DNA from 4 places in the Nonomuraea sp. NPDC049750 genome. Region 1 is predicted to be linked to each of the others. Evidence: predicted binding sites of a transcription regulator. Region 1 holds the regulator's gene; each other region holds the start of a gene.
What was found. Region 1 encodes LexA, which represses DNA repair genes until DNA is damaged. Its sites were predicted from a motif close to TCGAACANNTGTTCGA; they were not measured.
Positions count from the first base shown of each region.

Region 2: the regulator LexA is predicted to act here: its motif matches at 2,878-2,893, upstream of AB0J16_RS13925 (SAV_6107 family HEPN domain-containing protein).
Region 3: the regulator LexA is predicted to act here: its motif matches at 4,058-4,073, upstream of recA (recombinase RecA).
Region 4: the regulator LexA is predicted to act here: its motif matches at 1,751-1,766, upstream of AB0J16_RS19415 (Rv2578c family radical SAM protein).

Region 1 covers NZ_JBFANB010000012.1:20,549-26,238, forward strand. Annotated here, with positions in the region: gene AB0J16_RS28545 (hypothetical protein) at 1-771, shown strand, start outside; gene AB0J16_RS28550 (aminotransferase class I/II-fold pyridoxal phosphate-dependent enzyme) at 896-2,005, opposite strand; gene lexA (transcriptional repressor LexA) at 2,828-3,538, opposite strand; gene AB0J16_RS28560 (hypothetical protein) at 3,567-3,821, opposite strand; gene AB0J16_RS28565 (LysM peptidoglycan-binding domain-containing protein) at 5,446-5,690, shown strand, end outside.
Region 2 covers NZ_JBFANB010000004.1:452,639-458,328, reverse strand. Annotated here, with positions in the region: gene AB0J16_RS13945 (alpha-galactosidase) at 1-192, shown strand, start outside; gene AB0J16_RS13940 (helix-turn-helix domain-containing protein) at 236-838, opposite strand; gene AB0J16_RS13935 (cytochrome P450) at 939-2,129, shown strand; gene AB0J16_RS13930 (ferredoxin) at 2,137-2,328, shown strand; gene AB0J16_RS13925 (SAV_6107 family HEPN domain-containing protein) at 3,156-3,602, shown strand; gene AB0J16_RS13920 (hypothetical protein) at 4,413-4,697, opposite strand; gene AB0J16_RS13915 (transcriptional regulator) at 5,436-5,690, opposite strand, start outside.
Region 3 covers NZ_JBFANB010000002.1:311,533-317,222, forward strand. Annotated here, with positions in the region: gene AB0J16_RS06660 (DEAD/DEAH box helicase) at 1-1,506, opposite strand, end outside; gene AB0J16_RS06665 (VOC family protein) at 1,596-2,084, shown strand; gene AB0J16_RS06670 (DUF3046 domain-containing protein) at 2,324-2,518, shown strand; gene AB0J16_RS06675 (hypothetical protein) at 2,661-2,939, opposite strand; gene AB0J16_RS06680 (hypothetical protein) at 3,153-3,431, opposite strand; gene AB0J16_RS06685 (VOC family protein) at 3,443-3,790, opposite strand; gene recA (recombinase RecA) at 4,189-5,289, shown strand.
Region 4 covers NZ_JBFANB010000006.1:294,970-300,659, forward strand. Annotated here, with positions in the region: gene AB0J16_RS19410 (translation factor GTPase family protein) at 1-350, opposite strand, end outside; gene AB0J16_RS19415 (Rv2578c family radical SAM protein) at 666-1,742, opposite strand; gene AB0J16_RS19420 (DUF3040 domain-containing protein) at 1,876-2,157, shown strand; gene AB0J16_RS19425 (PadR family transcriptional regulator) at 2,427-3,122, shown strand; gene AB0J16_RS19430 (penicillin-binding transpeptidase domain-containing protein) at 3,234-4,811, opposite strand; gene AB0J16_RS19435 (lysophospholipid acyltransferase family protein) at 4,885-5,544, opposite strand.

The DNA.
Region 1 (5,690 bases):
CTCGTACGCGGGGAGGCGCCTTCGCCGGAGTCGGAAGTCCGGAACGGCCTGGGATATGGCCTCACGTCGCTCGGCACCACCGGCGTGACTCTCATCCGGCTGGCGGAGGCCTCCTCCTACCTCCAGCGCGGCTCGGCCGCCGGGGTCGCGAACCTGTCGGCCGAGGCGGCGAAGATGGCGAACCTGAGCCAGCGCACGCTGTCCATGCTCAAGGTCGCCGCCACGATGTCGATCACGGCCGCGACCGGGCTCATGCTCTGGCTGGCCACCGTGACCTGGAACGACGACAAGGTCGACGAGGCCATCGCGGCCTGGCGCCACGCCGCCGACTCCCTGGGCGAGACCTTCGGGGCCGGGGACCCGATGAAGCTGGAGGCACTGGCGGCAGCGTGGCACGGCGGCGCCAAGGACGTGGCCGACCAGAAGCTACGAGACTTCGTCACCGCGGGTGTCCAGCTCGCCGACTACGCCGCGGGCCGGGCCGTCGGGTTGCAGGACGCGGTGAAGCAGCTGAACCGGCTGCACTCGTACGCGTTCTGGACGACCATGGGCGAGCTTGGGGTGATCGTGGGGCTGCGCCTGGTCGCGGCCGTCAACCCGGCCGCCCGGCTGGCGTCCATCAAGGTGGGGTGGCGGTTGTCGCTCGCCCTTGTACTGATTCAGGGGGCTATCACCGCGCGGCTGGAGTACCTGGCGGGAGAGTCCTTGAAGAAGGACTCGGTGGGCGCCGGGCCGGCGGGGGTCGAGGAGACGGACTTCCCTCGCTTCTGACCTTCCCTTGCGGTCATGCGCCCCTGAGTCATTGGGGCCTGCGGTCATTGACGTCCATGGTCATGCGGGTCCTCCTGGACTGCCGCACGGCGGGGTGCGGCCACAGGCCGGTTGATGATGATGGTCATCCGGTCTGTGTGATGCGGTCCAGGATCTCAGCCAAGATCGGCTCGGTGGTGGCGAAGTTCAACCGTACGCAGTGCGCGCCGCCGGGCCCGAACGTGGCGCCATCGCTCAGCATGACCTTCGCGTCACGTTCGAGCGTTTCCTGTACGCCTGGGCGGCCGTAGTCGAGCCAGGCCAGGTAGGTGGCCTCCGGGATGCGGTAGCCGACCCCCTCAGGCAGGCGATCGGCGACCATTCGGCGATTCCTGTCCAACAGGGCACGGGTCTTCTCAAGCCAGCCGTCGCCGTGCCGCCAGGCCGCCACCGTCGCCTCCACCCCGAACAGATTGGCCGAGCCGAACACGAAGGGCGGCTGCGCGTCCAGAGCCTTACGCAGCTCCGGCGATCCGATGTGGGCCACCGAGCACCGGATGCCGCCGAGATTGAACGCCTTGGTGGCAGAGGTGAGCGTGACGGTCCGTTCGGGCAGGATGGTGGCGAACGGGATGTGCTGGTTGGGGGCGTACGCGAGGTCGGCGTGGATCTCGTCGGAGATGACGAGCAGGTCATGACGCTCGACGTGCTCCGCCAGCTCGGTCAGCTCCTCGCGGGTGAAGACCCGGCCTGTGGGATTGTGCGGGTTGACCAGCAGCAACACCTTGCACCGGGACAGATCAGGCACCTCAAACCGCCACGAGTCCCCGTCGGCGATCAGCTGGAGGGGATGCGGCGGCCGGTCCATGGTCTCCAGCGTGCCGAGGAACGGGGGGTAGGCGGGGGTGTGCACGGCCACGCCGTCGCCTGGGCGGGTCCATACGTGGAGGAGCACTTGAAGCGCTTGGTTGATGTCGGAATAACTCCGCACATACTCAAGCTCCGGCTCCCAGTCGTACCGACCGGCCATCCGCTCAACGAACGCCTCAGCCAGGGGGCCGCAGCGGGGACTGTCCAGCCAGGTGGGGTAGCCGAGGTCACCGTGGGCCCGCCGTTGGAGGGCGTTGACGACTTCTGGGGCGGTGGGGAGGTCCATGTCGGCGATCCAGGCGGGGATGACGCCGGGAGCGGCGTTGGCCCACTTGAATCCGTCGTGTGTTGCCTTGAGGTCTTCTGCCCGCTTTGTGTCGGTCACGCGGCCATTCTAAAAACCACCTTGATCCTGGCCACCCCGTCTCACGATCAGCCCGGTCTTACGGCCACCCCTGCCTTACAGGCGACCTGTCTCACAGCCATCTCGTCTCACGGTCGGCCCGGCCTTACGGCCAGCCCATTTGTCCGGTTGGCACGGTTTCACGGTTGGCTTGGTCGGCCCGTCTCACGGCGGCTGGCCCGTCTCATGGCCAGCTCATTGCACCGTCGGCCCGTCTCACCGGGCCCAATCTCGCGCCGACCTGCCCATCTCGCCGGGCGGCCCAGTCTCACGGGCGGCCCGTCTCACTGATCAGTCCGTCTCATCGTCGGCCCTTCACCGGTCAACCCGGTCTTACGCCCAGCCTGATCTCGGAGTCGGCCCATCTCGCCGGGCGGCCCGGTCTCACGGGCGACCCGTCTCACTGATCAGTCCGTCTCATCGTCGGCACATCTGGCCGGTCAGACGGTCTCGCCTTCGGTCGGTCCGTTCGCGCCGAAATGCTCGAAGGCCCGTCGATGTGGCAGGCCCACAAGGTGGCTGGTGGCGAAACCACACCAACCACTCGTGGATCACAGGAGCGGTGCCTTCCTGCCGTACCCGTCAGCCATCCGCGCGACTGATGCCCATTGGACACCCGCACGGTCGATACCCGCTAGCCGTCTGTACGGTCCGTACCTACGCCCGTACAGGAGATGCCCAGTAGCCACCCGATACGATCCATGGCCACCCATCAGCCACCCGTATGGTCGTGGCCACTCGTAAGACACACGTACGGTTTTCCGGGCGCATGACCCTGTCATGCGCCCGGAAACCTGTGTGGAGTCAGAGGCGGCGGAGGACCGCTACGACCTTGCCCAGGACGCTGGCCTCGTCGCCGGGGATCGGGTCGTAGTTGGCGTTGTGTGGCACCAGCCAGACGTGGCCGTCCTTGCGCTTGAACGTCTTCACCGTAGCCTCGCCCTCGATCATGGCCGCCACGATGTCACCGCTCTCCGCGACCGGCTGCTGGCGGACGACGACCCAGTCGCCGTCGGCGATGGCGGCGTCGATCATCGAATCACCGGCGACCTGCAGGAGGAAGAGGGTGCCTTCGCCGACCAGTTGCTTGGGCAGGGCGAAGACGTCTTCGACGCTCTCCTCGGCGAGGATCGGCCCACCGGCGGCGATCCGGCCGACCAGCGGCACATAGGCGGCCGTGGGCCTGCTCACCGGGGAGTCGGACTCGTTGGCGGCGTCGGGATCGACCCAGAGCACGGGCTCGCCGGGAAGACGCACCTCGAGAGCGCGCGGCCGATGAGGGTCGCGTCTCAGGTAGCCCTTGCGTTGCAACGCCGTCAGCTGGTGCGACACGCTGGACGTGCTGGTCAGCTGCACGGCCTCGCCGATCTCGCGCATGGACGGCGGGTAGCCCCGCTGTTGGACCGAGTCGCGAATCACCTCGAGGATCTTGCGTTGCCTGGGCGTCAGTCCCAGGGAGTCACGCCGACGCACCGCGAGGTCACTGACCCCGTTGGTGTCATCCCGATCGCTCATGATCTGCCTCCTCGCCCGGTGGCCCGCCTCACCGGCGAATCTCCCGGTCCGTGGTCTTCGTGTCGCACACAGCGACCGTATCGCTGTTGAAGATCATCTTCAAACAATTGTTCGAGTCTTCCTCGAAATTGTTGGCAGCGTGGTGTACAACATCGTACGGGAGTTCGATCGACACCGTGTTCGATTTGCCGATCTTTATTGGGTCTTTTTTTCGGGCCGGGACGGCTGGGAGGTCACACATGCGAGCGACCACCATCACAGATGCGACCAGCGACGACGTCAAGCGACTCACCCTCCTGGCGGACGCCACCCGGCGACCGGTGGCAGGGGGCGATAACACGGGTGACGACCGGGGTGACGGTTCTCGGGGTGGCGATTCCGCCAATCGGTCAGATCGCGAACGCCCGCATACCCGTGACAACTCCGACAACCGGGCTCCGGCGTCCGTCGGTTCGGGGTCGGTTGGACCGGCGGCCGTGTCGGTTGTACCGGTGTCCGCTGGTTCGGGATCCGCTGGTTCGGCGTCCGGCGATTCGGGGCCTAGCGATTCGGGATCGGCCGGTCCGAGGTCTGGCGGTTCGGCGTCGGTCGGCCTGGGGCCTGTTGGACTGACGTCTGTTGGTCCGGGGTCTGGCGGCTCGGGGTCTGGCGGTCCGGGGTCTGTTGGTCCGGGGTCTGTTGGTCCGGGGCTCGTCGGTTCGGGGCTCGTCGGTTCGGGCTCCGCCGGTCCGGGAGCTGGCGGTCGGGGTTCCGCCGGTCGGGGTTCCGCCGGTTCGGCTTCTGTTGGGCTGGCGTCCGGTGGTTCGGGGTCTGCTGGTTCGCCGTCCGTTGATGCGGGATCGGCCGGTTCGGGATCCGGGGGTCCGGGGTTGGCAGGTCCGGGGTCCGCTGCCCCGGGGCCAGAAGGCCGTCTTGGGATAGCGGGCGGGGCTCGCTCCGGAACTGGGAGCGCGGGTCGTCTGCGGGCTGGGGGCGGGAGCATTCGCGAGGGTGGAGACGGAGGCCGTTTCGGCAGGGAAGGCGGTACGCGGCCTGCGCGCGGGGGCGGAGGGCGTCCCGAATACGGCAGCGGTGGCCGTCCGGGGGGAGGCAGCGTACGTGCCGGGGGCGGATCGGCTGGCAGGGGGCCTCTCAGCCGTCGGGCTGCGGCACAGGGGAGACCGCTCCTGTGGCTGGTGCCCGCGCCACGCCCTGACGCCGACGACACACCGCCGCCTGATGGAGGTGTGCGACCCACGGGCGCGGCCGGGCGCCCAGTGGAGCCCGCAGGCTCGGCGGAAGTCGGGCGATTGGTGGAGTCCGGGAACTCGTCGCTTCGGGCAGGCGACGGCCGCGCGGAGGGCCCTCTCCGCGACGCGGGCGCTCGGTTTCGTGAGGCAGAGAGTCGGCCCGGGGGCCGGCCGGAGCTTCGGCCTCGGGAAGCTGTGATCCGGTCGGAGGGGCGGTCGCGTCGGGTGGGTCGCCGGATCGAGGGCCGGTCTCAGGAATCGGTTGGCCAGTCCGAGGGCCGGTCCCGGGAGGCAGGGCGCCGGTCCGAAAGCCGGCGCCGTGGCGCGGGTGGCCGGTCCGAAGGCCGGTCTCAGGAATCGGGTGGCCGGTCCGAGCTTCGGCCTGGGGAGGCTGTGATCCCCTCGGAGGGGCGGGCGCGCCGGGTGGGTGGTCGGTACGGTGTGCGGTCTCGGGGTGTGGGTGGGCGTGTCGAGGGCCGGGCTCGGGAAGCGGCCGGTCGTTCCGGTGGCCGGGCCCATGAGGTGACGGGCTCGTACACACGCCGTCCCCGGCGTAGGGGCGGCCTGCCCGCTGATCGGACCCGTCTGTCCAGGAGGCAGGCCGGCGTCACTCGACGCGGGCGGCGTAATCCTCCCGTACGGCTCACGCGACGGGGGCGGGCCGTACTGGTGATGGCCATGGCTCTGCTGTCCCTGGGCGGCTTCTGGCTCGGCACCCGCGCGGTCAGTCAGGCGTCCGCGGCGCCCGCCGTACCGAGTCACGCGGGTCTGCCATGGGTGACCGTCCACGAGGGGGACACGCTCTGGACGATCGCCGACGCGATGGCTCCCGACGAGGGCGACCCCGGAGCGGTCGTGACCGAGATCAAGCGGTTGAACGGCCTGCCCAGCGCGCTCATCCGCCCCGGCAACCACCTGTACGT
Region 2 (5,690 bases), on a different contig from region 1:
TGGCGGGGGCCCGTCGCGCACGGGACGCCGCTCGTGCCGCTCCGCCTGGCCGGGCTCGACCCGCTGGGCCGCTACCTGGACGAGGACACCGGGCAGCTGCATCACGGAGCCTTGCTGATGTCGGCGGGCCTGCGACCGGACCTGCCTCCGGGCGACTACGCCAGCGCACTGATCCGCCTGCGCTCGGTTTAGTCGGCCCTGGTGGTATCCGACTTATCCAATTGGCGACGGGGGCTTATCCGATTGATGAAAGGCCGCGCAGGGCGATCTGGGCGGCGCGCATGGCCGACTCCTCCGCCTGCTCCATCGACCCGCCCCGGTTGATGGTGGAGATGACCGCGAGCTTGGTGGCGCCGATCAGCGCGCCCACGGCCGCCGCCGCGTCCACGTGGTCGAGCTCGTCGGGAAAGGCGTCCTCCAGCGCTCGCGTCAGCTGGAGCTGGCTGTCGAACAGCAGATGCAGCGCCCGTGCCTGCAAGGAGGGGACGGTCATGATGAGCCGCATCCGCAGGGGCGCGTCCATCACTCGGAAGTCGTCGTCGCTCGCCCACCGCAGGCTCGTCCGTATGAGCCGCAGCAGCAGGTCGGCCACGTGCTCGCCGGGCGTTCTGGACGAGATCATCTCCACGGCCAGCGACACGCGCGTCGCGCTGTCGAAGAACAGCACGTCCTCCTTACTGGCGAAGTAGCTGAAGAACGTCCGCGTCGACACCTCGGCCTCGGCCGCGATCTCGGCCAGCGTGGTCTCCTCGAAGCCTTTCTCGTCGAACAGCCGGAGCGCGGCCTCGATCAGCGCCCGGCGTGTGCGCTGCTTCTTGCGCTCTCGTAGTCCCACCATGCCGGGAACTGTACCGCCAAACTTAGGGATTTTCATCCATTGAAGTTTTGCAGCGAATGAGGTTTTCTGGTGGAGTTGACCAAGCGAAAGGAGTCGCACCATGTCGGATCTGACCCTCACCACCACCCGCCAGCGCCCCTTCGATCCACCTGACGAAATCGCCGAGCTGCGAGAACAAACGCCGATCCACCGCATGACCTACGCCGACGGGCACCTCGGCTGGATCGTGACCGGCTACTCCGCCGCCCGCGCCGTGCTCGCCGACGCGCGCTTCAGCAACCGCCCCGAGCTCATCCACCCGCCGATCCCGGCCCGGCTGCAGCTCGCGAAGGAACAGGGTTTCCGGGTGCCGCCCGGGTTCTTCCTGCGCATGGACGCCCCCGAGCACACCCGCTACCGCAAGCTCCTCACCGGCCAGTTCACCGTGCGCAGGATGAAGGAGCTGGAGCCGAGGATCGCCGAGATCACCGACGCCTGCCTGGACGCCATGGAGGCCGCGGCCAAGCCGGTGGACCTGGTGCAGGAGTTCGCGCTGCCGATCCCGTCGCTGGTGATCTGCGAGCTGCTGGGGGTGCCGTACGAGGACCGGGCGCAGTTCCAGGAAGACACCAAGGTGCTCGTCAACCTGGAGATCAAGGCCGAGGACGCCGTGGCCGCGGTGACGCGCATCTCCGCGTACCTGTACGGGCTGATCCAGCGCAAGCGCGCGCAGCCGGAGGACGACCTGCTCAGCGGGCTCATCGAGAACGGCGAACTGAACGACGAGGAGCTCACGGGCGTCGCGTTCCTGCTGCTGGTGGCCGGCCACGAGACGACCGCGAACATGCTCGGCCTCGGCACGTACGCGCTGCTCACCAACCCCGCCCAGCTCGCCCTCATGCGCGATGACCCGTCCGCGGTCGAGAACGGTGTCGAAGAGCTCCTGCGCTACCTCACGATCATCCACCTCGGTCCGGTCAGGAGCGCGCTGGAGGACGTCGAGATCGAGGGCCGGCTCATCAAGGCCGGCGACTCGGTCACGATCCACCTCCCGGTGGCCAACCGCGACTCCTCCCGCTTCCCGGACGGCGACGCCCTCGACCTGACCCGGCCCGCCACGGGCCACCTCACGTTCGGCCACGGCATCCACCAGTGCCTCGGCCAGCAACTGGCCCGGGCCGAGATGCGCATCGCCTACCCGGCGCTCCTGCGGCGCTTCCCCGGCCTACGCTTGGCCATATCACCGGAGGAGGTGCCGATGCGCTCGGACATGAGCATCTATGGTGTGCACCGCCTCCCTGTCACCTGGTAGGTCAATGATGGAGATCAAGGCAGACACGACGGTGTGCATCGGTGCGGGCATGTGCGCGCTGACGGTGCCGGCGATATTCGACCAGAGCGAGGAGGAGGGGACCGTGGTGGTCCTTGACTCCACCCCACCGGCCGAACTGGAAGAAGCCGTCCGCCGCGCCGTGACGCTGTGCCCGTCAGGCGCCATCTCGGTGGTCTGATTTCGATTTGCTGGGTCCTTCGCGTCGACGGCGGGTGCCTTCTGTCGTACCGGTCTGGCCGGCCGTCTTACGGCTCGCCCAGCCCGAACCTTCCCCGCCGTCGCCGCGACCGTCTTCTGGGACGCGCGTCCATCGGGCTGACCCTCTACTGGGCCGACCGCCTATCGGCCGACCATCTATCGGGCCTCGGTTGCGGACACCTGGCTATCGGGCCTCGGTTGCGGACACCTGGCTATCGGGCCTCGGTTGCGGACACCTGGCTATCGGGCCTCGGTTGCGGATACCCGGCTATCGGGCCTCGGTTGCGGATACCCGGCGCGGATGCGTCAGTTTCGCGGACCTGCTGAGGCGTCGGCCAGTTGGTCGCGGACCGGCCCTTGCGCGTCGCATGCCTCTCGTATGTCCTCTGCACGCCTTTGCCCGTCCCTCAACCTTGGTCCCTCAACCTTGGTCCCCAATCTCGTCCCGCCGCACGTCAATGGGTGTGTCGTCCACCTCTCCCACGCTGATCGAATCTATGTTCGTAGAACAGGTTGACACCGAGCGTGATCGAAATTATGTTCGACCTAGTGACGTGAGGCTCGCGGCTCACGTCGTAGGACCTGGTCGCGGGCCGTTCGCTTCCCCCAAGCGAGACCCGCGATCAGGCTCCAGGGCGAAGGGCGTGTCCTCGTCGTCGGCGGAGACGAGTGGGCGCGTCCTGGCCGGACGGGGTGCGGGGAAGCTCCTCGTCCGGCCAGCCCGGCGGAATTGTCGGTGGAGTCTGCGAACCTGGCTTCACCGGCGGAGACGCCGGGAGCCGCCATGACTCCAAGGAGGCGCGCAAGATGGCACCAAGGCTCAGCGATACGCAGGGGCCCCGGCTGTCGCCCGCAGTTAGGGCGCACCTGACGGATTCACATTCCTGCCTGGCGGAGGCGACAGCCGCTCGCACCCCGGCATCCCGATACGTGGCAGCGCACCTGGCAGCCCTACGAGCGGCGGCGGCGATCCTGGCCGCCCGCCCACGCCCCATGGAAGGCCGCAGGCGCCGCCTGCGCAGCGCCTGGGAGCTGCTCCCGGAGGCGGAGCCCAAGCTCGCGGAATGGGCCGCCTACTTCTCGGTGAGCGCGGCCAAGCGCGCCGCCGCCGAGGCCGGCATGGTCCGTGGCGTCAGCGCGGCCGACGCGGACGAGCTCCTGGCCGAGGCCGACACCTTCGTCGCCGTAGTCCAGGAGATCCTGGGCGTCCCCGCTCAACCCCAACTCCCGGTCGAGGTCCCCCTGGCCGGCTGACCACACCGCTCGCGCCGCCGACGTCGGCGGCGAGTGGGCAGCCGGACAACGCGAACACGAGCGAACACACCGACCCAGGCGAGGGCCAGCAGACCATCCCGACCAAGGACGACCCCGCCAAGCCGGTGGAAGCGGAGCGCGACGCCTGAAGCATGCCCGAAGACGCCGCATGCAGGCGATCGAACGCCACGGACTTGGGCGGACAGGGGGTCGAGGAGGATCTCCGCAGAATTGAACGGTAAGCCAATGTGGTCCCTCGGCAGGGGAACGTCAGGCCGTCCAGCTCTCAACGGTGATCGCCCTGCTGCTGGCCTGGGCCAGCGCCACTCCGCTGCTGCCTCTGGTCGCTCTCCTCAACAGCCAGGCCAGGTGCTGACAGCCTTTCACGACTGACTCCGCCGAGACGGCCCGCCCCGAAAACACGCGAAGTCCCGGCCCCGATGAAGCCTTCCGCCTTCCCGGCGGCACCGCTTACGAGCAGAACATCGCCGTGCCCACCACGGCATGAACGATCCTCGCGCTGACCGGCACACGGCCCCCGAACTGACCGGCACACGGCCCCCGAGCCGACCGGCACCGTCTGGACGTGTGACCATGTCGGCGGCTTGCAGCGGGGACGCGCCGGACGCAACCGCGCGGCGACGAAGGCGAGTGGTGTTCCGCCTTTCGTCGCCGCGCGATCTGCTCGTCCCGAGTGCTCAGATCCGCTCCACGCGCCTCAACATGCTCGCTCTGCGGGGCCCGACCTGCTCGGCGTACGAGCCCCGTCCGGTCTGCCCGCACGTTCTCAGTGGCGCGTCAGGAGGTGGTTCACATTGGATCGCACAGCGGGACGGTGCTGTAGTCCTCGCCGGTCACCGGCCGGATGTCCTGCCAGCGCACCCACTGGGCCTGGCCCATGTGCTCGGTGCCGCCGTCGGTGTTCAGCGTCTGCGGGGGCCATAGCAGGAATCCCCACCGCTCTCCTTCCGTATCGCCCCAAGCCAGCAGATAACGCGCCTCGCCGCCGCGGCCGGCGGTCGAGAACGTCGTCGCGGCATGTTCGACGATCGGCGGCCGCCACAACCCTGGTAGGCCTTTCATGTCGAGATGCATTGGTCCATTATACGAACTGGCGTTCGATATCGCTAGGCGAACGCGCCGTTTCCCGGGCCCCATCTGGGCGAACGCGGTGGGTACCTGGACGGCCAGACTCCGCTGGACCTGCGTGGCCGGGCCTGCGTGTGTGGGCGTGCGGGCAGGGTGAGAGTGCGGCGTGTGGGCGGCGGAGGTGCCGCTGGGCCTGCGCTGTGAATGTGCCCGGATGGGCGTGGGCGTGCGGGCGCGGGCGGTGGGGGGTGCCGATGGGCCCGCGCTGTGAACGCGCCCGGATGGGCGTGGGTGTGCGGAGGGGGTGTTCGGCGGGCTTGTGCGGGGACGTGTCGCTGGCCCCGCGGCGGTGAACTCGCGAAAGGGGTCTACGGGATCGCGAAGGGCCTTCGGGGGTTGCGAATAGTCTCGACAGGCACGGCGCTTGGCAGCGTGCGTCGCGAAGGGCCTATGGGGTCGCGTAGGGCCTACGAGTGCCGGAGGTGTGCGGCGGGATCCGCGTGAGGGACCGGTGCGGCAGGACCACGGGCCTGGAGGTGTGCGGAAAGGACCGCCCTACCGGGGTCCTCAGCCTGGCCGGCGGGTGGCGGGTTCCCGTGCGTGCCCGGACAGCCCGTCCTCAGGCTCCCGCACGAAGGTTCGTCGTGCTCCCGTACGGAGGTTCACCGTGCCGCCGTACGCGAGACACTAAGACGAAAAGCGGGACGCGCCCGTCACATGGCGCGCCCCGAAAAACAGGAGCGGTCAGAAGGACTCGACGGCGCGGCGGGCCTCCGCGTCGAGGACGCCCCAGCTGATGAGCTCCTCCGTCAGCTCGCTCGGCGACTTGTCGTAGATCACGGCCAGGGAGCGCAGGTCCTCCTGGCGGATCGACAGGACCTTCCCGTTGTAGTCGCCACGCTGGCTCTGGATGGTGGCCGCGTAGCGGGCGAGTGCCCCGGCCTTCTCCTTGGGCAGCGTCGCAAGACGTTCCAGGTCGATGACAAGCTTCGGTGTCGG
Region 3 (5,690 bases), on a different contig from region 1:
CGCGCCCACCTGGTGACCCGCCCGGCCGATGCGCTGGAGCCCGCTGGCCACGCTCGGCGGCGCCTCCACACACGCGACCAGGTCGACGGCGCCCATGTCGATGCCCAGCTCCAGGCTGGACGTCGCGACGACGGCGGGCAGTCGGCCGGACTTGAGCGCCTCCTCGATCTGCGCCCGCTCCTCCTTGGACACGGAGCCGTGGTGCGCGCGGACGATCTCGGTGACCACGCCCTTGCTCGCCCCCGCCTGCGCCATCATCTCGGCGGGCGCCCGCCGAGGCGGATCTTCCGGTGGGGGCGTGCGCCTGGGCGCATCTCCCGGCAGCGGCGTCGGCCGGGATGGATCTTCCGAAAAGGGCGTAGGCCGGGGCGGATCTCCCGGCAACGGCGTCTCCCAGATCGACAGATCGACGGCTTCGGGACCTTGCACGCGTTCGTAGGCGAGCTCGTTGAGCCTGGTGCAGAGACGTTCGGCCAGGCGCCTGGAATTGGCGAACACGATCGTCGACGAATGCGCCTCGATCAGCTCGAACAGGTGGTTTTCGACATGCGGCCAGATCGACCGGCTGGACGGCTCGGGCTCCTCACCGTCGGCGAACCCCGGCCCGCCCGCGGAGGACCCCGGCCTGCGCTCCATCTCCGTCATGTCCTCGACCGGGACGACCACCTCGACCTCGATGACCTTGTCGGAGGGCGGCTGCACGACCGTCGCGGGGCGGGACCCGCCGAGGAACGCCGCGACCTCGCTCACCGGTCGTACGGTCGCCGACAGCCCGATGCGCTGCGCGGGCCGTTGGAGCAGGGCGTCGAGCCGCTCGAGGCTGAGCGCCAGGTGGGCACCGCGCTTGGTGGCGGCCACCGCGTGCACCTCGTCGACGATCACCGTCTCGACGCCCCGCAACGCCTCGCGTGACTGGCTGGTGAGCAGCAGGAACAGCGACTCCGGCGTGGTGATGAGGATGTCGGACGGGTGGGCGGCGAACCGCCTGCGGTCCTCGGCGGGGGTGTCGCCGGAGCGGATGGCCACCGAGATCTCCGGCACCGGCAGGCCGAGCCGGCGCGCGGTCTGCTTGAGCCCGGCCAGCGGTGCACGCAGGTTGCGCTCCACGTCGACGGCCAGCGCCTTGAGCGGCGACACGTACAAGACCTTGGTCTGCTTCTTGACCTGCTTCGGCCCTTGCTTGGGACCGGCGTCGACCTGCTTCTGACCCGCGTCGACCTGCTTCTGACCCGCGTCGACCTGCGTCGGACCCGCGTCGACCTGCGTCGGATCCGCGTCGACCTGCGTCGGATCCGCCGGAGTGGTGGGGTGGTCGGCGGCGGCCAGGCGGTCGAGGGACCAAAGGAAGGCCGCCAGCGTCTTGCCCGACCCGGTGGGTGCCACCACGAGCGTGTTGTCGCCGCGCGCGATGGACTCCCACGCGCCTTCCTGCGCACTCGTGGGCGCCTCGAACGCTCCGGCGAACCACTGCCTGGTGGTGTGGGAGAAATGTTCTAGCGAGCTCACCAGCACATACTGCCTCGTCGCACCGACAGAAAACTCATTGTGGCGGCGGTGCGAGATTGAGGCGGGGGCGCTGCGGACATAGAGCGAGCGTGGGCATCGACTACGCAGCCATTGAGAACCGCCGCGAGGACATCAGGGAGCGCTATCTGTTAGCGCACCGGCCGTCCAGTAGCGCGCGCGGCCTGCACCATTTCGCCCTGCTGTCGTCGGACGTGGAGCGGACGGTCAAGTTCTACCAGGAGCTTCTTGAGTTCCCCTTGACGGAGATTTTCGAGAACCGTGACTTCAAGGGCTCCAACCACTTCTTCTTCGACATCGGCAACGGCAACCTCCTCGCCTTCTTCGACTTCCCGGGGCTCGACCTCGGCCCCTACCAGGAGGTGCTCGGCGGGCTGCACCACATCGCGATCTCCGTCGACCCCGCCACCTGGGAGCGGCTGCGCGGCAAGCTCGAGGTGGCCGGCGTGCCGCACCAGATCGAGAGCGGCGCCTCCATCTACTTCAAGGACCCCGACGGCGCCCGGCTGGAGCTGCTCGCCGACCATCTGGGTGAGATGTACGGCTCGCGCGTGATGTGATCTACCGTCGCGACGCTCTACGCGTACGCGGTGTGCCCGCCCGAGGCTCCTGCCTGATGCCTGCGTGCCTTTCGGCTCTTTCCGATTTCTCCTGCTGTACGGCTAAGCGCTGGGTTAACCGGAGCTGGCGGCGCTTCTTTCGGTTGGCTTTGCACTCGGCGGACTTGGGCGGGGAGTGCTTGGGGGTCTTTGCCATGGGGGTGTCCTACCCACCCTTCCGGCGGTTCCATACTTGTGTGATGCGGCTGACCGAGTTCTGGAGACGGATGCGCGCCCACTTCGGGGAGTCGTACGCCGACTCGTGGGCCCGCGACTACGTGCTCGCCCCACTCGAAGGGCGGACGGTCGACCAGGCGCTGGCGGACGGCGAGAGCGCCAAGACCGTCTGGCGCGCGGTCTGCCAGGTCGAGAACGTCTCCTCCCGCCTCCGCTGACCTCCCGCCTCCGCTGACCTCCCGCCTCTACTGACCTCACGGCTCCCGGCTGACCTCACGGCCCCGGGCGGACCTCACGGCCCCGGGCGGACCTCACGGCCCCGGGCGGACCTCACGGCCCCGGGCGGACCTCACGGCCCCGCTAACCTCCCTGCTCGTCATCCTCCATGCTCTCTTTCAGTGAGCGGGCCGTCAGATGCAGGTCGTCGGCGGTGCCCTGACCGCCGGGCGACCACAGGAACTGCCACCCACGACCGGCGGGGGTGGCGAAAACGAGCGTCTGCTTGCCGGTGCGGGGATGCCACGCCCACAGCACTGGCTCCTCACCGCCCATCATGCGGCTCGCCAGCCCGTGACCGGGCAACAACTTGGCGAGTGCTTCCAGATGGGTGCGCCGTTCCCCGGTGTAGCCGCCCGTCAAGCCGCCTCCAACCCTCGCCCCTGCAGTGAGTCTCCCCAGCTCACCCCGCCTGACAACACCCGGAGGCCAACCCTCGTGAACATCACTTGACGGGATCTGGAGGTTACGCGGCGGTGTCCATGAGGGTCCGCACAAGAGCGTCCACACCCGCGTGATGGTGCGCTGGGTATCGGCGCGGAGGCCCTCGGGAGGGCGGGGGCCTCTTTCGCGTGCTCAGGATCCTGCGCTACCCAGCACACGCTCCGGATCGTCCAGCCAGATCCGCTGGCCCTCCGGCGTGACGGTGATGCCGTACCGCCGCCGGCTCGGCTCGCCCCAGGCGACCCGCTGGGCGTACGCCTGGAAGGCCTCATCCCACACCGGCCGGTCGCCGACCTGCTGAACGCCGTGTTCCGCGCTCCCCGGCCGCCAGGTGGCGACGGCCCACAGCGTACCTTGATCGGTATTCCAGGTGGAGCTGTCGTCTGCCGGCGAACGTTGAGCGCATGCCATCAAATTCCGATTCAGGGCGCAGGCATAGTCTCGCCTCCGATGCCTGTCTCGTTGCCGTCAGCGTCACGGAAGACCCACTTGCAGACGTTGCCGTGCTGCTCCATGTCCACCGGCCGCAGGCCGCGCCCTGCGATCCGCTCCACCTCGGACGTCGGATCGTCCAGCCAGATCATGCTCACGCCGCCGCCGGCGCGAGCGGCGTCCTCGATGACGTACACGTACCGGTCCTCGGCCAGTTGCCACACCGCTTCGACGTCGTTGGGCCAGAACGCCGGACCCCTGCCGAGAAGCCTGGTGTACCACTCCACGGCACTCTTGCAGTCGCGGACAGGGATGCCCGCGAAGATCCCCACTGCCACGATCGGATCTCCTCTCGCCACAGGGCCGGGAAGGTCCAGCCCACCAAAGGAATAGACTCCGCGCGTCTGCGGAAATCATCGCGGTCCGCGTCAGGCGCGCGGGGGGACCGCCTCGTCCGACCCCTGTGGGCAGACGCTCTGGCCTGCACACTTAATCTTCGATGTCACGAGCTCGCGTCCGTCAAGGTTCATCGGCACGCGCTCAACGTTCGGTGTAGGGGGACAGGAGCCGTTTGCGTGGGGCATTACCGCGTGTTCCTGCTGTGATCGAACAGCCGTTCGGCTAGGATGTAATCCGCCAGGCCACGCCCTCCCAGCGGCGACTCCGCAAAACTGTCGGTGGCAGGCCGTAGCTTTCACTCGACTGATCGGACCACAACCCTCCAGGGGGAGTTCCCATGGCTATCAACGACCGCGAGAAGGCCCTCGAGACCGCCCTCGCTCAGATCGAGAGGCAGTTCGGCAAGGGCTCCGTCATGCGCCTCGGCGACGACGCCCGAGCCCCCATCGAGGTGATCCCCACGGGTTCGATCTCCCTGGACGTCGCGCTGGGCATCGGCGGATTGCCGCGTGGCAGGATCGTCGAGGTCTACGGCCCGGAGTCCTCGGGTAAGACCACGATCGCCCTGCACGCGGTGGCCAACGCCCAGCGCGCGGGCGGCATCGCGGCGTTCATCGACGCCGAGCACGCCCTCGACCCCGAATACGCCAAGAAGCTCGGCGTCGACACCGACGCTCTGCTCGTCTCCCAGCCCGACACGGGTGAGCAGGCGCTCGAGATCGCCGACATGCTGATCAGGTCGGGCGCCGTCGACATCATCGTCATCGACTCGGTGGCCGCCCTGGTCCCCAAGGCCGAAATCGAGGGCGAGATGGGCGACAGCCACGTCGGCCTCCAGGCCCGCCTGATGTCCCAGGCCCTGCGCAAGGTCGCCGGCGCGCTCAGCAACACCGGCACCACCGCCATCTTCATCAACCAGCTCCGCGAGAAGATCGGCGTCATGTTCGGCTCGCCCGAGACCACGACCGGCGGTAAGGCGCTCAAGTTCTACGCCTCGGTCCGCCTCGACATCCGCCGTATCGAGACGCTCAAGGACGGCACGGAGGCGGTCGGCAACCGCACGCGGGTCAAGGTCGTCAAGAACAAGATGGCCCCGCCCTTCCGGGTCGCCGACTTCGACATCCTCTACGGCGTGGGCGTCTCCCGCGAGGGCGGCCTCATCGACATGGGCGTCGAGCACGGCTTCGTCCGCAAGTCCGGCGCCTGGTACACCTACGAGGGTGACCAGCTCGGCCAGGGCAAGGAGAATGCCCGCAACTTCCTGAAGAACCACCCCGACATGTCCAACGAGATCGAGAAGAAGATCAAGGACAAGCTCGGCGTCGGCCCCCGCTTGGACGCCCCGGCCGAGGCACCCGCGGCCCCGGCCGCCCCCGCCGCCGCTCCCTCGGGCCGCGGCGCCAAGGCCGCCGCCACGCCGAAGCCCGGTGACGTCTGATCAGTCGCCACATGAGTGACTCTGATCGGTCGTCGGATGAGTGACACGGACCCGTCGCAGGCGCCCCATTCCCATGACTGGGGCGCCTGGCCCGACCTCCCCACTCCACCTCCGGGCCGCCGCCGCAACTCCAGCGCCAACCTCTTTCCGCGGTCATCAACCCCGGAGGACACCTGGCCCTCCGAGCTCTCCTCGGACGACTCACCTCGAGGTCGGAAACCATCCCGGAGGAAACGGTCCAGCGGGAGGCTGCCCGGCGGCGACTCGTCCGATGGGAGGCCGCCTGGCGGCGAACCGTCTAGCGGGAAGCTGCCCGGCACCGAGCCGTCGGGTAGGAAGCCGTCCGGCGGGGAGCCGTCGGCAGGGTGGCCGTCGCTCAGCGAATGGCGCCAACGGTCCCG
Region 4 (5,690 bases), on a different contig from region 1:
CGCAGCGTCTTCATCAGCAGCCGCGAGTGCGGCTGAACCCCTTCGACGGCCGACAGCACCAGCACGGCGCCGTCGAGCACGCCGAGCGCGCGCTCGACCTCGGCCACGAAGTCGGCGTGGCCGGGTGTGTCGATGAGGTTGACCCGTATATCGCCCACGGTGAAGGAGGCGACGGCGGTGCGGATGGTGATGCCGCGGCGCCGCTCGATGGCCCCGCTGTCGGTCTGTGTGCTGCCGTCGTCGACGCTGCCCAGCCGGTCGATCGCGCCGGTCTGGAACAGCAGCCGCTCGGTCAGGCTGGTCTTACCCGCGTCTACATGCGCGAGGATGCCGATGTTGAGGATGTACATGCGTGGTCGAAGCCTCGAGAACTCTCGTGCCAATGGGGCGCTGGGAGACTCGAAGGCACCGCATTACATCTCCTGCTGGTCGGCGTCAGAAACGGCCTCATGATCTCACCCGCGTTGGCCGCGCTGCCAGCGATTTATTCGCGGCTCACTCGTCCGCCGGCCCGGACAGGCCGGAGAGGCCGCGCCGTCACGGGCCGGAGAGCCTGAGTTGGTCGCGCCTCACGGGCCGGAGAGATTGAGCCGGCCCGCCGCCGCAGGCCGGAGCGGCTGGCCCGCCGCGCCGTCACAGGCCATGGAGGGCGACCTGCCGCACCGTCACAGGCCGGGGAGGCTGAGTTGCCGCGCCGTCGGGGCGGGCCGGGCCTGTGGAGCGGGCTCGGGGTGGGCCGATGGCGCGAGCTCGGCGCGTGGCGGGAGGCGGCGAGCTGAAGCCGCGGTCGCTCGGCCGACACCGTGGCGTCGGGCCAGCTCCTTGACCTGGTCGGTGATCCGCTGCTGATAGGCCTGCGGAGCGTAGGCGCCCCGTCCGTACAGCTCCAGATAGCGCGGCACGAGCCGAGGATGCTCGCGCGACAGCCACCCCAGCCACCACTCGCGCGCCCCGGGCCGCAGGTGCAGGACGATGGGCGCGAGGTGCGTGGCGCCCGCCTGGGCGATCTCCTTGACCGTGCGTTCGAGCTGGTCGGGGGAGTCGGTGAGGTACGGCAGGATCGGCGCCATCAGCACACCGCAGGGGATGCCGTGGTCGTTGAGCGTGGCGCAGACCTCCAGCCGTCGGTGGGGGGCGGGGGTGCCTGGCTCGACGGAGCGCCACAGATCGGGGTCGACGAAGCCGACCGACACGCTGGCGCTCACCTGAGTGACCTCGGCGGCCTCAGTCAGCAGGTCGAGATCGCGCAGAATGAGCGTGCCCTTGGTGAGGATCGAGAACGGATTCGCGGCGTCGCGCAGGGCGGCCAGGACGCCCCTCATCAGCCGGTAACGGCCCTCGGCCCTCTGGTAACAGTCGACGTTCGTGCCCATGGCGATGGGGCCGCCGTGCCAGCGCGGCGCCGCCAGCTCCTTGCGGGCCAGCTCGGCGGCGTTGACCTTGACCACGATCTTCGAGTCGAAATCGGCGCCGGCGTCGAGGTCGAGATATTGGTGGGTCTTGCGCGCGAAGCAGTAGACGCAGCGGTGGCCGCAGCCCCGATAGGGATTGATGGTGTGCTCGAACGGGACCCGGCTGGCCGCCGGCACCCGGTTGATGATCGAGCGGGCTTGGATCTCGTAGAAGGTCATCCCCTTGAACTCGGGAGTGTCGAACGTGCGGGTGACCGCGCCGCGGGCGAACAGCGGCACGGCCGGATCGTCCCGGCCGGAGTCGGCCAGGCGCAGGTTGTCCCAGCGCATCCCATGATTAGAACAAAGGTTCGACGAAGATCGCAAATGAAAAGAGGTGGCAATTACCTGCTTGGGCGGGGGCTAATGATCTTCATGGTTGGGCAGAAACCCGGCACAGAGCTTGCGTTCCGGAGGTGCACCCATGGCCTGGTCGCAGGACGAGGAGCGGATGCTGGCGCAGATCGAGCAGCACCTCGTCGACGACGATCCGCGACTCGTGGCGAGGTTGGAGTCGTTCAACGAGCGGGCTCGTCGCAGCGAGGAGAAGGCCGACGGGCAGTCCGGCCGCCGGCGCAGGCCGCGCCGCTCGACGGTCATCATCCTGATCAGCTGGCTGCTGATCGCCACTCTGGTCGCCACGCTGCTGATCATGGTCCTGCAGCACGAGGCCGCGACGGCCCTGGCGCTGGCCGCCTCGCTCTAACGCATCTCCCGAAATATCCGGCGTTTTGTGACGCCCGTGCGCCGTGCGCCAGATGCCTCAGGCTGCGCGTCGTGCGCCGCGTCGTGCGCCGCGCGTGAGACGCCGTGCCCGAGACGCCAGACGCCTGACGCAGTGCGTCGAATGCCAGACACGGAGTGCCGTACCCGCAGGCCGTGATCTCGGCCCACTGGAGACACAAGCCCTATTGCTCCAGGAATACTCGCATGCGTATAGTCGCCCACGAATATTCGTCTACGAGGATGGTGTGGGTGGCGCAACGACGCCGGGTGGCCAATCTGCTGGCCCTCGCCGTGCTCACGGTGGTCGCGGAACGGCCGATGCATCCGTACGAGATGGCATCCGTCCTGCGGGCCCGTGGTAAAGACCGCGAGACGCCCATCAAGTGGGGCTCCTTCTACACAGTGGTACGCAATCTGGAGAAGCATGGTTTGATCAAGGCCACCCAGAGCGCCCGGCAAGGGGGCCGGCCCGAGCGGACCGTCTACCGCATCACCGCCGACGGTCGCGAGGAGGCCGAGGACTGGACGCGCGAGCTCCTGGGGACTCCTGAGCGGGAGCCGACGGGGTTCGAGGCCGGGCTGTCGGTGATGGGCGGGCTCGACCCCGACGAGGTCACCGCACTGCTCCGGCGACGGCTCGCGTTGCTCCGCGACCGGATCGCCGTCCAGCGCGAGACCCTGGAGGTCGAGCGCGGCGAGATCCCGCGGCTGTTCCTCATCGAGTCCGAATACGCCCTGGCCATGAGCATGGCCGAGGAGGCGTGGACCGGGGCGCTGCTGGCGGAGCTGACGATCGGCACGTTCCCCGGCATCGACCAGTGGCGGGTCTACCACGAGAACACCCGTCCCGTGCCGGTCACGACGGGCCTCGCGACAAGGGGTCACGCGGACGAGACCGGCACCGCGGAAAGAGCCCGCCTGGACAGAGGCGGCCTGGCGGGCTGATCGGGTCAGAGGAATGTGACCCGATGCCCAGGAGGTCACAGAGGAACGTGATCCGATGCCCAAGCGGTCACAGAGGAATGTGACCGCCCGGGCAGAGGCGTGCTGATCGGGTCACAGATGGCGCAGGAAGGTGGCCGCCACCGGAGCCGCCACCTTGCCCCCGGTGCCGCCGCCCTCCACCACCACGGCGAAGGCCACGTCACCCTTGAACCCCATGAACCAGGCATGAGTCTGGAGCTTGTCGCCGGTGCCGTACTCCGCCGTGCCCGTCTTGCCGTTCGTGCCCGAGGGCAGCCCGGACGCCTTGGCGGTGCCCTTGGAGACGACGGCGGCCATCATGGCGTGCAGGTTCGTCTTGACGCCCTCGGGCAGCGGCTGTTCGGCCGCCTTCTGCTTCAGGTCGGGCACCAGTGTGGGCGGCCGCCAGGTGCCGTCGGCGATGGCCGCCGCGACCGAGGCCATCGACAGCGGGCTGGCCGTGATCCTGGCCTGCCCGAACGATTCGGCGGCCAGCTCGGCGTCCGACTCCGGCTTGGGGAAGCTCGCCTTGGTGGCCGACACCCCGATGTTCAGCGGCTGGTTGAATCCGACGTCCTCGGCCGCCTTGAGCAGCTTGTCGGCGCCCAGGCGCGTCTCGGCGAGCGGCGCGAACGTGGTGTTGCACGAGTGCGCGAAGGAATCGAGGAACGACAGCGACCCGAACTCCTCCTTCTCCGAGTTGCGGATCTTCAACCCGCCCACCGTCGCGTACATCGGGCAGGTCACCTTGTCCTCCGGCGACATCCCGGCCGCCAGCAGCCCGATCGCGGTGACGGCCTTGAACGTCGAGCCCGGCGGGTAGCGGCCGTCGAGCGCCCGGTTGAAGCCGCCCTGGTTGTTGACCACGGCCAGGATCTCGCCGGTGCTCGGCTTGATCGCGACCATCGAGGTGGGCTTCTTGACGTCCTTGACGGCGGCGACGGCGGCGGCCTGCGCGCGCGGGTCGAGTGTCGTCTTCACGTCCTCGCCGTCGCTGCCCTCGATCGTCTGCAGCGTCTTGTCGCCGACCTTGATCTCGGTCGCCGGGGTGCCGGCCAGCTGCTTCTGGAACGTCTCCTGCAGCCCGCCCCGGCCGACGGCCTGCCCGACCTGGTAGGCGGAGCCGAGCTTGGCCACGTCCTTCTTGGTCGCCTTGTCGAGGTAGCCGACGAGCTGCTGCACCGACCCGCCGGCCGACCCGTCGTCGATACGGCCGTCGTCGGCGTCGGTGATCTTCGCCCGGTCGGGCCAGCGCGTCTTGAGCGCGAACGCGGCGCCGGCGGTCAGCGACGGATGCAGGGTCTTGGGCGTCCAGTCGACCTTCCAGGCGCGATCGGCCACCTTCAGGTCGATCTGTCCCTCGTAGGTCCAGTCGCCGATGTTCTTCAGCTTCAAGGTCGTGGTGTACGGCACGCGGGCCCGGTCGTCGCCGGACTTGGTGACGGTGCCGAGCTTGACCGAGGTCGACTCGACCGCCAGGCCGGTGCGCATCTGGTCGTACGCCGTCAGTTGCTGCGGCGCGGCCAGTGTGGCGCTCATGGCCGCCTTGTCGCCCGACTGCCAGGCGGCGGCGAAGAGCCGCGCCGTCTCGGCGGGTGTGCCTCTCGTATGAAGCACGTAGTACGCGCCACCGGCAGCGGCCCCCGCCGCCAGCACGGTGACACAGGACACGATCGCGATGGTGCGGCCACGCGCCACTGGTCAGCCCCCAGGTCATCGACAGGTTGCAGAGCTTAGCGACAAATTAGGACATATTGCTGGCAGCTTTGAAGCTCGACGCATAGGTCGGCACGTATTCCTGGCCGGACAGCTCCCGGATCGCGGCCATGATCTCGTCGGTCACCCGGCGGCGGTCGCGGGCCTTGCTGTGGTCGCCCTCGAACCGCATCGGCGCGCCGATCGTGATGCCGATCCTGGCCGGGCGCGGCACCTTGGCGCCGACGGGCAGCACGCGTTCGGTGCCGCTGAGGGCCACCGGCAGCACGGGCGCACCCGTCTTGAGCGCCAGCCAGGCCACGCCGATCTTGCCGCGGTAGAGGCGGCCGTCGGGGGAGCGGGTGCCCTCGGGGTGGATTCCGAACAGCTCGCCGCGGTCCAGCAGGTCAGCGGCGGCGTCGAGCATCTCCTGCGCGGCGTGCGCGCTGTCGCGGTCGGTGGGCAGGCTGCCGCCCAGGCGCATGAACCAGCCGGAGACCGGGTTGCCGGAGAAGTATTCCTTCTTGGCGGCGAACGTCACGTGCCGCGGCAGCAGCGCGGGCAGCAGGTAGGAGTCGAGCACCGACAAGTGGTTGGCGGCGAGAATCGCCGGTCCCGTCCTCGGCACGTGCGCCGCGCCGGAGATGTGCGGGCGGCACATCGCATGGGCGATCGGCGTAGCGGCGAACTTGACCACTTCATATAGCAACGGGCTCTCCTGGATGATCGGCGGTCCGGCCACCCACCCTAGAGCAGGCGCCCCGGCCGGAACCGGGGCGCCTGAAAAGCCTAAGGCCGATGTGGCGGTCGCCTCCTCGGCGAGATGCACAACACGGCTCCAGCCGAACGGTATTC